Regions from separate parts of the Limosilactobacillus sp. genome, predicted to be linked through region 2. Evidence: riboswitches for the same ligand, from Rfam matches in the RefSeq annotation. Region 2 holds a riboswitch; the other holds the start of a gene.
What was found. Region 2 has a riboswitch for lysine ahead of lysA (diaminopimelate decarboxylase). Riboswitches for the same ligand answer to the same signal wherever they lie in the genome.
Positions count from the first base shown of each region.

Region 1 (8,051 bases), 910 kb from region 2:
TTGGCATGTTGATCCCTCCAAATCGTCTGGTACGAAAAAAGGCCCCCACTGTTCGTGGAGACCATTGGATTAGGATCCTAATCTAGTTCGTGGCCCCCACCATGTGAAGGCCACCCCAAAAGGCCAGCCTTCTAAATGCTAGAAGACTGGGAGGAGCTTAATAATACTGTCTTGAGATTCTTCATCATGGTGCTCCCTCCTTTTGGGCATTACAAATCATTAATTAAATTCTAACCTCGATTTAATTTTTTGTCAATATCCGGTATAATAATTAAAAAAATAAAGGAGCAAAACTCGATGACTGAATTATACATTGTCCGCCACGGCCAGACCACGGCTAACCGCGCTGGGCTCAAGCAGGGCGTCATTGATGATGACCGCACCCTGCTGACCGAAGACGGAATAAAACAGGCCCAGGAGCTGGCGGCCGTCTTCCACCCACTGAACCTGAGCGCGCTTTACCAATCACCACTGCGTCGAACCGTTCAGACCGCCCGGATCCTCAATCAAAGCTTGAACCTGCCCGTGGCCACCGACCGCCGCCTGCTGGAGATCTCCTATGGCGACTGGGATGGCCAGGAAAATGCCCGGCTGGAGGCCCAGTATCCCACGCTTTTCTACGACCTGATCCATGACGTTCGACCAAACTATGCTCCAGTGGCCCATGGCGAAACCTTCGACCACGTTCAAAAACGGGTCCTGGCCTTCACCAAAGACGTCGTCAAGGCCCACCCCACCGAGCGGCTCCTGATCGTCACCCACGGCTTCACGGTCCGCTCCTTTGCGGCCAACGCAACCGGGGCCCACGGTTTGGAAATCCTTGAACCGGACAACTGCAGCGTCACCAAGATCATCGTTGATCCACAAACGCTGGAGCAGCACCTCGTTTACTACAACCGGGCCGCCAAGCCAAACTTCTAACTCAAAAAACTGAAAGGCTGCCAACCAACTTCTCGTCGGTTGACAGCTTTTGACTTTAAAATAAAAAAATCGGAAATACAAGATTCGAACTTGCGACCTCTGCGTCCCGAACGCAGCGCTCTACCAAGCTGAGCTAATTTCCGAAAAAAAGAAGCGCCACACCCATCTCAAGGAGATAACTGTCACGCTTTATGATGCACCCAGAAGGAGTCGAACCTTCAACCTTCTGATTCGTAGTCAGACACTCTATCCAATTGCGCTATGGGTGCATAAGAGCGGAAGACGGGATTCGAACCCGCGACCCCCACCATGGCAAGGTGATGTTCTACCACTGAACTACTTCCGCATATGAAGTTTTTGACACATTCCGTATCAACAGTTATTAATTATACGTGATGGCCTCGGAATTGTCAACAGCCTTTTTTTGAAAAGCTGAATGCGGACGAAGGGACTTGAACCCTTACATCAAAAGATACAAGATCCTAAATCTTGCGCGTCTGCCAATTCCGCCACATCCGCATATGGAGGATACAGGGCTCGAACCTGTGACCCTCTGCTTGTAAGGCAGATGCTCTCCCAACTGAGCTAATCCTCCAAAAGAACTAAGCTGAAACAAATCAGCTTAATTAATATAACATCGATCGTTTGCTTTGTCAAACCCTACTTTAAATTTAATTCGGCCAGCTTGCGATCAATCATCCCCAGCACCTCAGTCGCCGCCGTCGGGTTCTCGACGAAGTTGTACTTGTCCCCGTCAATCAGCATCTTCGGGCTCTCGTCGTAGTTTTCGTACCAGGCGTCGTAGCGGTCGTTCAAGTTCTTGTAGTAGGAATACAGTGACGGGTCGTTGGCGATCTGCTCGTAGGCCCGGCCGCGCTTCTCGATCCGGTGCAGCATCGTTTCGAAGGAGACCTTGATCGTGATCAGGAGGTTCGGTGCCTTCTGGTGCACCTGGTCCGGCAGCTCCTCCATCATGTTGCTCAACAAGGAGGAGTAAATATCGGATTCCGTCTCCGTTGCCCGGCCCATGTCGGCGTTGAGCTTGAACAGGAGCTCGTCTTCAAAGATCGACCGGTCCAAGACGTTGAGGTCGTTGCTGTAGGAGGCCTTGATCTCGTCCAGGCGCTTGTTTAAGAAGTAGATCTGCAGCAAAAAGCCGTACTTCTTCGGGTTCTCGTAGAAGAGCGGCAAGATCTTGTTGTCGTCGACGGATTCATAAAAGGCCTGGCTGTTCAAGTGGTTGGCCAGAAGCTGGGTCAGGCTGGTCTTGCCGGCCCCGATTGTTCCTGCTAAAGCAATCATTTCGTAACTATCCCTTTCTCATTAAAATTCTTCTTGGTAAAATTCACGATTACCATTCTAACATTTAAAAACAAAATGACCACCAAAAAGTGGCCATATTTTGTGGTTGGGTTTTAATTAGCCTCATCATCTGGTACGTACTTCTCACCCTTGGTGCTCCGCGACAGGTCAACCTGGTCGAGTGGGATCAGGTGGGTCTTGTAACGCACCTTGTAGTAAATGAACAGGATCAAGAAGATCGGCACACTCATGTAGGAGATGGCAATGTTTTGCCAATCCAGCTTAATGAAGGCGTTGACGTTCTGCCCACAGATAACGATGAAGCAGAGGATAAAGGCGAAGATCGGGCCAAACGGGAAGAAGGCCGACCGGTACTTGAGGTCGTTGAGGTCACGCCCCTGGGCAATGTAGGCCCGCCGGAACCGCCAGTGCGAGGCGGCGATCCCCAGCCAGGCGATGAACCCACACAGCCCGGAGGCACTAATCAGGTAGTTGTAGGCCTGAGGTCCGATGAATTGGGTCAGGTAAATCAAAGTAGAAACCAGCATCGTCCCCAGCAGGGCGTAGATCGGAATCCCCCGCTTGTTGACGTAGCCCAGGAAACGCCATGCGTAGCCTTCCCGCGCCTGGGAGAAGAGCATCCGCGTCGAAGCGTAGAGCCCGGAGTTGGCCGATGAAACCACGGCCGTCAGGATGACCGCGTTCATGATGCTGGCCGCCACTGCCAAGCCGGCCCGCTTGAAGACGATCGTAAACGGACTCATCGTCACGTTGGAAACGTCCTGGTTCAACAGGTTCTTGTCAGTGTACGGCAGGATGCAGGCGATTACGAAGATCGTGCAGATGTAGAAAATCAGGATCCGCCAGAAGGTCGAGTGGATGGCCTTGGAGACGGAGTGTTCGGGATCGTTGGCTTCACCGGCGGTAATCCCGACCAGCTCGGTCCCCTGGAAGGAGAACCCGGCGATCAGGAAGACGCTGATGATCGACGGGATCCCACCGACGAACGGTGCCTTCTTGTAGTGGAAGTTGCTCAGGCCGACCGCGTGACCGCCCATGATTCCCAGAATGATTGCCACCCCGATGATCAGGAAGACGATGACGGTCACGATTTTGATCAGGGCCAGCCAGTACTCCGTTTCCCCGTAGGAACGCACGGAGAGGTAGTTGATGATAAAGATCAGGGCCAGCACCGCCACGCTGAAGACCCATTGCGGAACGTTCGGCAGCCAGTAGTTCATGATGATGCCGGCCGTCGTCGCCTCAACCGGGATCGTTACCGCCCAGTTCAGCCAGTAGTTCCAGCCCATCGCAAAGCCCAGTGCCGGGTCGACGAACTTTGTTGAATAAGCAGAAAACGATCCGGTCAGCGGCATGTAGGTGGCCATTTCCCCGAGACTGGTCATCAAGAAGTAGACCATGAAGCCCATCACGATGTAGGCAACCAGCGCCCCACCTGGCCCGGCAGTGGAGATTGCCTCCCCACTGGTAATGAACAGCCCGGTCCCGATGGTTCCCCCAAGGGCAATCATCGACAGGTGCCGGGTCTGCAACGACCGTTTCATATGGCCGGTCGAATGATCTGTGCTATCTGCCATAAACTCATTCCTCCAATAGTAAATTAAAAGCCTTCTTACCGAGGGCACCCGCAAGAAGACTCAATCAACGTTCTTTTGAATCTATTCCGGAAGCGCCCCGCAGCATTGCGACAGTCCACCGCCTCTTTGACGATGGCCCAACAAGGAACGCTAGTAAGGACGTCCCCGTTTCGGCACTGCTCCCTTTCACCGCGGCTTCAGGTGCTCACTCACCTCACCGTGGCTACTAATCAGCAGTGCAACCTCTTCATTATTTTCTAATTATACTCTAATCTTTTTCTGACGCAAGTCTTTTTTGGTAGCGCCAGGTCGTCTGTCGGGCATCAGCGGTGGTTTGCTGAAAGCCAATTTTCTCCAGAACCCGCGCCGAGGCCGGGTTCGTGCGGTCAACCGTCGCTTCAAGCACTGTCCCCACTTTTAGGCGGTTCACCACCCCGGTTAGGGCCTCGGTCATCAGTCCCCGATTCCAGTCGGCCACCTGGAGGAGGTAGCCGAGCTCCCACTGGTTGGCCCCCGTCGCCGTCAGGAAGAGCAGGCCAATGATTTTTTCCGGGGCGGTGCGGCGCCGGATGGCAAGTGGATGACGGGATTGGATCAAGAACTGGCTGGCCGCTAACGTGGGTGAAATCAGCAGATGGCTCGGTCCAGTCACCCGCGGATCGCTCAATAATTTTTGCAGGCCTGCTGCGTCCCCGCTGGTCGCCCGCTCAATCAATAATCTGTTGGTCCTAATCATGGCAAACTAAAAAGCCGCGTTGCCACGGCTTTTCTCCTCATTAAATTAAATTTCAGAACTCGATAAAAACGGAACCCGCAAGAGGCGCGGCGCCCAGGCCACGTAGAGCCATTCGGCCACCTGCAGCCAAGTGTAGGCCAGAAGCATTGCCCCGATCGTATCGAACGGCCAGTGGGCGTAGAGGTACACCCGGGAAACGGCCAGGAAGAAGACAGCAAAGACGATCAGCAGCTGGCAGATCGTCCGCGTCGAATGCTTGCGGATCAGTGGAACCACGATCAGCAGAAGCACCGCGGCCACCAGGAAGAAGCCCAGCACGTGACCGCTCGGGAAGCTGTAGCCGTCGTCGGCCGCCAGGTGCTGCGCCGGCCGGGCCCGCTTGACGATGTGCTTGAAAAGCTCACCGAAGACGTCCCCACCAAGCAGGGTACAAACCGCCCACAGCGCCGGAATTTGGTAGCGTTTGAGCCAGAGGACCACGGCAATGATCAGGATCCAGATGATGTCCATCGTTGGCTTAGCCAAAAAGGACAAGAGGGTCATCAGGGCGTGGAACCATCCCGCCCCCTCAAGCCGCTGGCCGGTAAACAGTGATTGCAAAACCGCGTCCACCATCGTTGCCACCGACGAGTTAAACATGATCAGCAGCATTAAAACAAGAAAGAACACGCCGCCAACGACAAAGCGCCGTAAGCGGTGGTCGTCACGTTCAATAAACATTTTTGTGCTTTATCTCCTAATTTTCAAATATTGATTTCAATTGAGTATACCACATCAACGGGTCCTTTTAACACTCCGCCACCGGCGATAATGAATTATCCGGTTCAGCAGTTCGCCCAGCCCGAAGCCAAGCGTAATTGCCCCGACGATCACCACCACCTGGTAGAAGTAAAAGGTCACCAGGTGGTAGTTGCCGATCGCAAAGTTGCGGACCATCTTGTAGGCCTGGCCCCCGGGCACGAATGGCACCAGGGCGGGAACCTCGAAGACAATCGTCGGCATTTTCTTGTGCTGGGCGGCAAAACGGCTGCAGATGGCGATCAGAACGGCCGCGGCGAGGTTGCTAAAGGACAGGCCCACGCCCTGCTGGTAGTACATGATCCAGTAGACCACCCAGGAGCCCCCACCGATGATCCCGGCAACGTTATAGGCCTTTACCGGGATGTGAAGCAGGATCCCAAAGCAGATGGTCGAAATGTAGGAAAGAAAAAACTGCAGCAATAAGTTTAACCAATAATGCATCTCTTTCCCCTCCTAAACAAAGTGCAGGACAATTACGATCGCGCTGCCGATCGCCACGGCCGTCAGAATCGCCTCAATTCCCCGCGTCGGTCCACTGATCAGGTTGCCGGACACCAGGTCGCGGGCGGCGTTGGTCAGCGGAATACCGGGCACCAGGGGCATGACGGCACCGATGATGATGTCGTTGATGTCGTGGGCCCAGCCCAGTTTAACCATCATCACGGCCAAAAAACCGATTACCAGAGACGAGCAGAACTCCCCCAGGTACTGGATCTTAAACTTGCGGATCATGTAGGAAAAGACGGCATAGCTGACCCCGCCGTCGATGAAGCCGGCCCAGCAGTCCCGGTAGTCGCCGGTAAAGACGATCATCAGCGCCAGGCTAAGGACGGCGGCGGCCAGGGCCTCGACCAGGTTTTGAAACTTGTAGGGTCCCTGGCGATCCACCCACTTGAGCTGGGCATAGGCCTCCGGCAGGGTGATCAACCCCTGGGCCATTTCCCGGGAAATTTCGTTGACGGCGGCAATTTTGCTCAGGTCGTTTTTGCGCCGGCGGATGTTCATGACGATCGCGTTCGGCAGGTTGTTGGCCCCCAGCACCATCCCCGTGACGGTCGTAAAGGCCTGAAAGTCCTTGAGTCCCGCACTGCGAGCCATGTGATTGAGCGTATCATTAACCCGGTCCATGTTCGACCCGTTCTCGACGAGCAGGCGTCCGGCCAGCGAGCAGGTGCGCAGGGCCAAGCGTCGGCGTTTCTTTGTTAGCATTTTGCCGCCCCCTTTGATAACTTACAAATGGTATTTTAGCAGATTAAAAGGCCCCGCAAACGTTTTGCTGGACCTTTAATATTATTTTTCCTTGATGAAAATATTGTGGGCGGCCTTGTAGGAAACGTTGACCGGTGTCTCCTGGCCGGCCTTCTTGATCACGATTGGTCCCTCGAAGGGTTCGTGGCGCACCACCGTGACCCGTTCCTGGGGACGCAGGCCGAGCTCCTCCAGGTAAGTCAGCAGCTCGTGGTTGTCCAAGAAACGTTCCAATTCGACCTCTTCACCGTCCTTGGCATCCGCCAGCAGACGGTGACTGACATCCGGAAAGCGACCGTTGGCAGACGGAATCACCCCACCATGCGGGCAGGTCTTGGGGTGCTGGAGGAAATCATCCAGGGCCGTGGCCAGGCGATCACTGGTCTGGTGCTCCAGGACCTCGGCCTCGGAGTGCACGTCGGCGAAGTTGTAGTTTAATTTATCAACCAAAAAGGTTTCCCAGAGGCGGTGCTTGCGGACCAATTCGGCCGCATAGCGCTGGCCCTTCTTGGTTAGTGAAATGCCCGCATACGGTTCATGGATGACCAGCCCCTCATCAGACAGCTTGGAAATCATTTCGGTCACGGAACCGGCAGCAATTCCCAGTCCAAGGGAAATTTCCTTATTAGAAACTTTTTTGTAGCTGCCCCCCAGCTCAAAAATGATCTTCAAATAGTCTTCCTTCATTGGAGTCAACATTAATTCACCTCTACAGTAAGAATCTGGCCTGCGAACGGTCACGAAAACATTAATTTAGTCCTAAGTTGAAACTAGGAATATTATAGCATATCATAAAAGTGTGATTTGGAAACCCTAACTTTTTAATTCAGCAACATTTAGTAATTATAAGCCGTTTGGGTAAACAATTGCAATTCTTAAAACAAGGAGCGACCATTAAAAATGGAAGAAAAGATCACCGGGAAACGCTTTTTGGCGGTAACCCTGCTCAACGTTCTAATTACCATTGTCGAAATCATCGGGGGACTGGTTTCCGGCAGCCTGGCCTTGCTCTCGGACGCCTTCCACAACATGGGTGATTCCTTTTCGATCGTCCTCGGCTACTTTGCCCAACACCTCGGCTCGCGACCAGAAACCAAGCAGCGGACCTATGGCTATCGGCGGGCGGAAATTCTGTCGGCCTTGACTAACAGTCTTCTCCTGATCATCATCGCCATCTTCCTGATCGGTGAGGCGATTCAGCGGCTCGGTCATCCCGAACACATCAACGGGGGGATCATGCTGACGGTGGCCATCGTCGGCTTAGTGGCCAACCTGGTCTCCGCCCTCCTGTTGCATTCCGGCAGCCACGACAGCCTGAACGTCAAGGCGACCTACCTCCACGTCCTAAGTGACGCCCTCTCCTCGGTGGCCGTCATTATTGGTGGGGTGATCCTGACCTTTGTCAACGTTCCGTGGCTTGACCCGGCATTAACGATTGGGGTGGC
Region 1 covers NZ_JAKVPE010000001.1:1,024,032-1,032,082, forward strand. The annotation lists gene serC (3-phosphoserine/phosphohydroxythreonine transaminase) at 1-7, opposite strand, end outside; gene LKE23_RS04980 (histidine phosphatase family protein) at 298-921, shown strand; tRNA gene LKE23_RS04985 (tRNA-Pro) at 991-1,064, opposite strand; tRNA gene LKE23_RS04990 (tRNA-Arg) at 1,117-1,190, opposite strand; tRNA gene LKE23_RS04995 (tRNA-Gly) at 1,196-1,267, opposite strand; tRNA gene LKE23_RS05000 (tRNA-Leu) at 1,359-1,440, opposite strand; tRNA gene LKE23_RS05005 (tRNA-Val) at 1,444-1,516, opposite strand; gene LKE23_RS05010 (deoxynucleoside kinase) at 1,582-2,223, opposite strand; gene LKE23_RS05015 (amino acid permease) at 2,337-3,821, opposite strand; lysine riboswitch at 3,904-4,077, opposite strand; gene LKE23_RS05020 (GNAT family N-acetyltransferase) at 4,090-4,536, opposite strand; gene LKE23_RS05025 (phosphatase PAP2 family protein) at 4,603-5,277, opposite strand; gene LKE23_RS05030 (threonine/serine exporter family protein) at 5,332-5,799, opposite strand; gene LKE23_RS05035 (threonine/serine exporter family protein) at 5,812-6,567, opposite strand; gene LKE23_RS05040 (metal-dependent transcriptional regulator) at 6,649-7,302, opposite strand; gene LKE23_RS05045 (cation diffusion facilitator family transporter) at 7,507-8,051, shown strand, end outside.
Region 1: another riboswitch for lysine. It lies ahead of LKE23_RS05015 (amino acid permease); the one in region 2 lies ahead of lysA (diaminopimelate decarboxylase).

Region 2 (8,051 bases):
GGTTGACGAAATTCTGGTAGGCGGCCTGTTCACCGGTGCTTTCGATCTGGACCTGTGCTGGCTTGACGTTTGCCTGGTGCAAGCTGGCCTCGTCCACCGTGATCCTTTCCGTGAAGGTGGCGTTGCCGATCAGCTCGATCCAGTAGTGCTGATCTTCGTAGTGGATGATGGTGCGGACCTTGCCGCCCGGATTGAAGACGTCGATCGGCTGGTCGAAGCTGGCCTGGTCGGGATGAAGGAGGACGAAGGCCAGGCTGGTGGCCGACATCCCGGTCCCGCAGGCGTTGGTAAAGCCGACGCCCCGTTCATAGGTCCGGACGAATAATTGGTTCTGCCCCAGGATGTGGGCAAAGTTGACGTTGACCCCGTCGGTGAAGTAGGGGTTCGTCCCGTTGAGCCGTTTCCCAATCACGCCGAGAACGTCATCCTGCAGGGCGGGCCGGTCGACAAAGGAGATCAGGTGCGGGTTCGGCACCGCGATGGCGGAGAAGGTCAGCTGGGGCCAGATTTCGGGAACCGGGGTGCCAAGCAGGCGGTCGTGACCAAGCTTTTCATACGGCAGGGCCTCCCGGTTGAAGCGGACCGGCGAGATCTCGACGGCAAAGGCGGGCACGCCGGTGGCCAGGTCGGGCTGGCGGCGCACCTGGAGACTGGCGTCCAGGGTGTCGACGGCAAAGTGCTCCAGGCCGTCCCGTTCCGCCACGTAACGGGCCACGGTCCGCAGTCCGTTCCCGCACATCGTGGCCTCGCTCCCGTCGGCGTTGATGACCCGCATCTGGGCCTGTGAACCGGGGCGGGTCGGCTTATTGACGACCAGCAGCCCATCGGCACCGCCGAGGAGGCCCTCCTGGGGATCGGTGAGCTGCTGTGCCAGGGCGGCGAGCTCGGCGTCGGTCAGGGGCTGTTTTAAGGTGGTTTGGTCGAGGATGAAGAATTGGTTGGCTGAACCATGGACTTTCAATAGGGTTGGCATAGAAAATTCCTCCTTAGTTGGCGAAGAAACGGTGGTAGATGGCGCGGACGGCGTTATCGGCGTCCTTGTCGAAGGTCCCGATCATGATTGAGATCCGGGAGGCCCCCTGGTTGATCATCGGCACGGCGATGTGGTTCTTGGCCAGCGGCTCCAGAATATCATTGATGACCCCGACCCGGTTGCGCATGCCCTCGCCGACGACCATCGTGATCGCGTAGTTGTCGATCCATTCGAGGTGGTCGGGGTTGACGGTTTCCTGGATCTCGTTGCTGACTTCGTCGATCAGCTGATCATTGATTTGGTCACGGTCGAGGATGATCGTGATGTCATCGATCCCGGACGGCATGTGTTCGTAGGAGATGCCGTGCTTGGCCAGGATTTGTAGGATCCGCAGGGTGAAACCGATCTGCTTGTTCAACAGGTACTTGTGCAGGTAAAGGGCGGCGAAGTGCTTGCCGCTGACGATCCCGGTGACGATGTCGCGGGGTTGGAAGTTCTTGTCCGGCACGATCAGCGTTCCCGGCTTTTCCGGGTGCTGGGTGTTCTTGACGTTGATCGGCACGTTGCCTTGAATGGCTGGAATCAGGGCCTCGTCGTGGAAGACGGAGAAGCCTGCGTAGGAGAGCTCCCGCATCTCACGGTAGGTCATCTTGGCGATCGGCTCAGGGTCGTCGATGACGTTTGGGTTGGCCGAGTAGATGGCGTCGACGTCAGTGAAGTTTTCGTAGAGGTCGGCGTGGAGCCCGCGGGCCAGGATTGCCCCGGTGATGTCGGAGCCGCCGCGGGAGAAGGTGGCGATGTGTCCGGCCAGGGTGATCCCGTAGAAGCCGGGGAAGACGAGCAGTTCGCTTTGCTTGGCCGTGAAGTGGTCCAGCAGGCTGTAGGTTTCGGGGATGACGTTGGCGTTATTGGGCGTCCCGGTAACCCGGATCCCGGCCTCGGTCGGCGTCACGAAGCGGGCCTCGTAGCCAAGGTGGTTCAAGACGGCCGCCATCAGCATGGCGTTGGACCGCTCCCCATGGGCCTTGAAGGCGGCCATCAGGTAGTGGTTGTTCGGGTACTTGCCGGCGGGTAGGTCGTGGAGGCGTTGGATCAGGTCGGCTAGTTTTTCAGTGGGCAGGTTGAAATACTTGGCGATCGCCTGATAACGGCTGATGATTTGGGTGAGAACGTCGTCGTAGGGCTGCTTGTTGATGACCCGGTGGGCGTATTCGATCAGCAGGTCGGTCACCTTGATGTCATCGGGGGTCCGCTTGCCGGGGGCGGAGGTGACGATCACCCGTCGTTCGGGATCGGCCGTGATGATTTTGATTGCCTGGGCAAAGGTCTCCCCGTCGGCCAGGGAGCTGCCACCGAATTTTACTACTTTCATTGCTAAGGACTCCTTGCGAGCGATAATTAGACTTACTAATTATTGCTAAATTATTTTAACCGAATTTTAACATGGAACTTAAAATAAGCAAGCCGTTTTATTTCATCAACCCGATAGAATAACGTTTTACTTCATATAAGCAACTCATTTAATTTGTGAAAAATTAATTTACCCGCTTGACTTTCTCATTATTTGGTATAAGCTATAAACATAAATCGAAGAGGCGCAGCCAACACTAGTAAGCAATCGGAGCCAGCCACGCAAGGATGATTGCCGAACAGGGCGGCTGCCGAAGCGCTTAGTCTGGCAGGGCTAGGTTGGCTGGGGCGTGGCCTAATAAGTCACGGACTGTCGCAGGACACATAATCAGCCTGCGTTGCGCTATCGACAAATTAAATGGATAATTAACAATCCACTGTTTGTTTGCGCAGACAGTGGATCTTTTTTTACAGTCGATTCCCCACGCAAAGCAATGGAGGGAATAGCAGATGAATGAGCAGATTAGTGAGCAAGAGATTAATGCGGCCGGGCATCTGACGGTCGGGGGCTGTGACACGATTGAGTTGGCTAAGCAATATGGGACGCCGCTGGTGGTCTACGATGTTGCCAAGATTCGTGATCAGATCCGCCGTTTCCGCAAGGTCTTTGAAAAAAATGATGTTGACTACGCGGTCAGCTACGCCAGCAAGGCCTTCGCGGCGGTCGCCATCTACCAGGTGGCGGCAGCAGAGGGCGCCCACGTGGACGTCGTTTCGGCCGGGGAACTCTACACGGCGATCAAGGCCGGCTTCCCGATGGAGCGGGTCAGCTTCCACGGCAATAACAAGTCGAGAGAAGAGCTTGCGATGGCGATCCGCCACCATGTCGGTGTGATCATGCTGGACAATTTCCACGAGATCGACCTGCTGGCGGACCTCCTGGAAGAGGCGGACGCCAAGATCAAGGTGATGTTGCGGATCACGCCCGGAATTTCCGCCCACACGAACAAGTACATCCAGACCGGTCAGGTGGACAGCAAGTTTGGCTTTGACCTCGCATCAGGCCAAGCCGACCTGGCCCTGGAAAAGGTGCTGGCCAACCCGCGGATGGAAATGGAAGGGCTCCATGCCCACATCGGTTCGCAGATCTTTGAACTGGCCGGCTTTGAAGGGGTGGCCAACAAGCTGGTCGAAGTTGCCAGCCACTGGCAAGAAAAGTATGGTTATCAAGCGCGGGTAATCAATGTCGGCGGGGGCTTCGGGATCCGCTACGTCAGCGGCGATCACCCACTGATGCCGGAAGACTTCGTGGACGCGATCATCAAGGCCATCAAGCAGGCGATTGCTTCGACCGACCTGGCGATGCCGGCCATCTGGATTGAACCGGGTCGCTCGATCGTCGGCCCGGCCGGCTACAACCTCTACACGGTTGGTTCCCGCAAGGACGTGCCGGGGCTCAAGCCGTACGTGACCGTTGACGGTGGGATGGGCGACAACATTCGTCCCGCCCTCTACCAGGCCGAGTACGAAACGGTCCTCGCCAGCGATCCCCACGCCCCGATCAAGGAGCACGTTCGCCTGGCCGGCAAGTACTGCGAATCCGGCGACATCCTGAGTCAGGATCAGGGCCTGCCGGCAACCAAGCCCGGGGATGTCCTGGCAATGCTCGACACCGGGGCCTACGGTTATTCAATGGCCTCCAACTACAATCGCAATCCGCGGCCGGCGGTGGTCTTTGCCGAAAACGGTCAATCCCAGGTTGTGATCGAACGGGAAAGCCTGGATGACCTGGTTCACCTCGACCGTCCCTATCGCGCCCAGTAATTTGTAATCCTATTAATATGTAGAAAGAAGTTTTGATTATGGCAGAATTAGACGCACAAGCAATTATCAACTACATCGGCAACGCCCCGAAGAAGACCCCGGTTAAGGTTTACCTGAAGGGGGACTTGGCAGGTCTGACCTTCCCGGATCAAATCGATGACTTTACCGAAGCACACAGCGGGGTCATCTTTGGCGACTGGGCGGACGTCAAGCCCTTCCTCGACCAGCACCAGGACGTGATTGACAACTACCGGATTGAAAACAGCGCCCGCAATTCTGCCGTGCCATTGCTTGATCTGAAGGGGATTAATGCCCGGATCGAACCTGGCGCCATCATCCGTGACAAGGTTCTGATCGGTGACAATGCCGTCATCATGATGGGGGCGACGATCAACATTGGTGCCGAGATCGGTGCGGACTCGATGATCGACATGGGCGCCATCCTCGGTGGCCGGGCAATCGTCGGCAAGCACTGTCACATCGGTGCCGGAACCGTCCTGGCCGGGGTGGTAGAACCCGCTTCCGCTCAGCCGGTCCGGATTGACGACAACGTCCTGATCGGGGCCAACGCGGTCGTGATCGAGGGCGTCCACGTCGGCGAGGGTGCCGTCGTGGCGGCCGGGGCAATCGTCACCCAGGACGTCGCTCCCCACACGATGGTGGCCGGGGTTCCCGCCAAGTTCATCAAGAACGTCGACGATCAGACCAAGAGCAAGACCGGCCTGGAAGATGACCTGCGCAAGCTCTAAGGAGGGACGGTCATGCTGACTGAAGAACAACTAATCCAGGTCCGGCGCCACCTGCACGAGATTCCCGAGCTGGCCCTGCATGAGTTTCAAACCCATGACTACCTATTAAAAGTTATTCACGGATTTAATCAGGACCGCCTGGAAATCCTGGTGCCGGAAAAGCTGCCAACCGCGATCCTGGTCCTGGTTCACGGGAGCGCCCCGCAACGAACGATCGGCTACCGGACCGACATCGATGCCCTGCCGGTGGAGGAACAGACCGGGCTGCCCTATGCCTCTCACCATCCGGGCGTCATGCACGCCTGTGGGCACGACATCCACATGACCGTCGCCCTGGGGGTGCTGAGCTACTTTAGCGACCACCAGCCCAAGGACAACCTGCTCTTCTTCTTCCAGCCGGCGGAGGAGAGCGACTACGGCGGCAAGCGGGCCTATGAGGACGGCGTCTTTACCGGCAAGTGGCGCCCGGACGAATTCTACGGCCTGCACGATAACCCCGACTTGCCAGCCGGAGCGATCGGCTGCCGAATGGGAACGCTCTTTGCCGGGACTACCGAGGTCAACATCGACCTCGAGGGGAAGGGCGGGCACGCCGCCTACCCGCAGGACGCCAACGATACGGTGGTGGCGGCCGCCAGCCTGATCATGCAGGTCCAAACCGTCATCTCGCGGAGTATTGACCCGATCCAGAGCGGGGTGATCACCCTCGGCAAGATCCAGGGTGGCAGCATTCGCAACGTCATTGCCGGCCACACCCGGATTGAGGGGACGATCCGCGGGCTGACCCAGACGATGATTCAAAAAATTGACCACCGCTTAGAGGAGATCTGTAAGGGGATCGGCGCCAGCTTTAACATGGAGGTCAAACTAGAGCTCAATCAGGGTGGCTACTGGCCGGTGGAAAACAACCCGGCCCTGACGAAGAACTTCATTGACTACATGCAGCAGGCTCCGGACGTGAACTTTATTGAGACCGCGTCGGCGATGACCGGTGAGGACTTCGGCTTCCTGTTGGCCCAGTTCCCGGGGACGATGTTCTGGCTGGGGGTTGACGACGACTCCCAGTTGCACTCCGCCACCTTGACGCCCAAGGAGAGTGCCATTCAGAAGGGCGTCGACGCCATCACCGGCTTTTTGACCCATCGGATGCAAGAGAATTAATTGGAGGAATTAAATTATGACAAGCTTACAAAATGCTGATTTACTGACCGCAATCGTGACCCCATTTAATGACCAGAACGAACTCGACTTCGCCAGCCTGGAGAAGCTGACCAACCACCTGATCGCCCAGGGGAGCAACGGTTTCGTCATCGGTGGGACCACCGGTGAGACGCCAACTTTGTCCCACGACGAAAAGCTGGAACTCTACCGTCACTTCGGCCAGATCATTGACGGCCGCTTCCCGGTGATTGCCGGGACCGGGAGCAACAACACCCAGGAGACGATCGATTTCACCAACGAGGTGGCTCAGATTGACGGGGTGGACTACGCCCTGGTCGTTGTGCCGCCATACAACAAGCCGAACCAGCGGGGGATGATCGCCCACTTCACCGCCGTTGCCGACCAGGTCAACATCCCAATTATCATCTATAACATCCCGGGCCGGACCGGGGTCAAGATGGATGCCGCAACCGTGGTCGAATTGTCACACAACCCAAACATCGCCGGGGTTAAGCAGTGTGCCTCCCTGGAGGAAATGGAATACATCATTGAACACGCCGCCGATGATTTCGCCATCTTCAGTGGTGAGGATGCTCAGGCTCTGACCGCCCGGGTTCTCGGTGCCAACGGGGTCATCTCCGTGGCCTCCCACTGCTACGCCCAGGAAATGCGCCAGATGTACGACCAACTGTACTCCGGCAACTACCAGAAGGCGGCCCAGCTGCAGCGCCTGCTGACGCCAAAGATGGCGGCTCTCTTCATGTATCCGTCACCGTCACCAGTCAAGGCGGTCCTGAATGCCCAGGGCTACGCGGTTGGTGGCTGCCGGCTGCCAATCCTGTCCTTAAACGATGAGGAAAAGGGCGCCCTGGAGACGGCCCTGGAGCTGCCGACTGGTTCGCTGAATGCCCAGGACCTGCCGGACAACCTGTAAGGAGGCCAGCAAGATGCAAAAAGTATTAATTGCCGGTGCGGCCGGTGCGATGGGGCAAAAGGCGGTGGCCCTGGTCAACTCACTGGCCGACTTCGAGCTCACCGCCGTCCTGGCCCCCCACCTGGCGGACGAAGAAAAGCAACAGTATCAGCTGGGTGCGGCGGTCAAGGTCTACCACCAGCTGGCTGAGATTGAGGACGGCGTGGCCGACATCTGGGTGGACTTCACCCTGCCGGATGCCGTTTACCCGAACGTCAAGTTTGCCCTCCAGCACGGCTTTGCCCCGATCGTCGGCACGACCGGCCTGACCGACGTCCAGGAGGCCGAGCTGATTCAGCTGAGCAAGGAGAAGCAGCTTGGCGGCTTGATCGCCCCGAACTTTGGGATGTCAGCGGTCCTCTTGATGAAGTTTGCCAAGGAAGCCGCGGCCTACTTCCCGGATGTCGAGGTGATCGAAATGCACCACGCCGACAAGAAGGATGCACCATCGGGCACGGCGCTGAGTACGGCCAAGCTGATTGCTGAAGTGCGGGAAGATCACGAGACTAATCCGGATGAAACGGAGAGCCTGGATGGCGTGCGCGGTGGTGACTACCACGGGATCAAGATCCATTCCGTCCGCCTGCCGGGCTACATCGCCCACGAGCAGGTGCTCTTCGGGGGTGCTGGGGAGGCGCTGACGATTCGTCAGGACTCCTTTGACCGTCAGTCCTTCATGAGCGGGGTCAAGGTGGCTCTGGAAAAGGTTGGCAACCTGAACGAATTAGTGGTTGGCTTGGAAAATATTCTTTAACAATCAACAAAAAAGCGGGAAGTCCGGCGTCAGTGCCATGAATTTCCCGCTTATTTGTTAGCAAAAACCATACGTTCGCTATACTAGTTTATTAAAAAATGGTAAAGTTAATACTGTATACTTAACTATTGATGTAATTGATGTATAAGAATTTTAATTTTGAAGGGAAGTCTTGCGGATGGTTAAACGTGTGCACCATCGATCTGTGGCCCGTCATCTTCTGGCGGGAACGTTAGGGACAGTGGGGGCGCTAGCCGTTTCAACCCA
Region 2 covers NZ_JAKVPE010000001.1:114,298-122,348, forward strand. The annotation lists gene dapF (diaminopimelate epimerase) at 1-973, opposite strand, end outside; gene LKE23_RS00535 (aspartate kinase) at 987-2,345, opposite strand; lysine riboswitch at 2,556-2,738, shown strand; gene lysA (diaminopimelate decarboxylase) at 2,834-4,147, shown strand; gene dapD (2,3,4,5-tetrahydropyridine-2,6-dicarboxylate N-acetyltransferase) at 4,186-4,896, shown strand; gene LKE23_RS00550 (N-acetyldiaminopimelate deacetylase) at 4,909-6,057, shown strand; gene dapA (4-hydroxy-tetrahydrodipicolinate synthase) at 6,074-6,991, shown strand; gene dapB (4-hydroxy-tetrahydrodipicolinate reductase) at 7,005-7,784, shown strand; gene LKE23_RS00565 (C40 family peptidase) at 7,963-8,051, shown strand, end outside.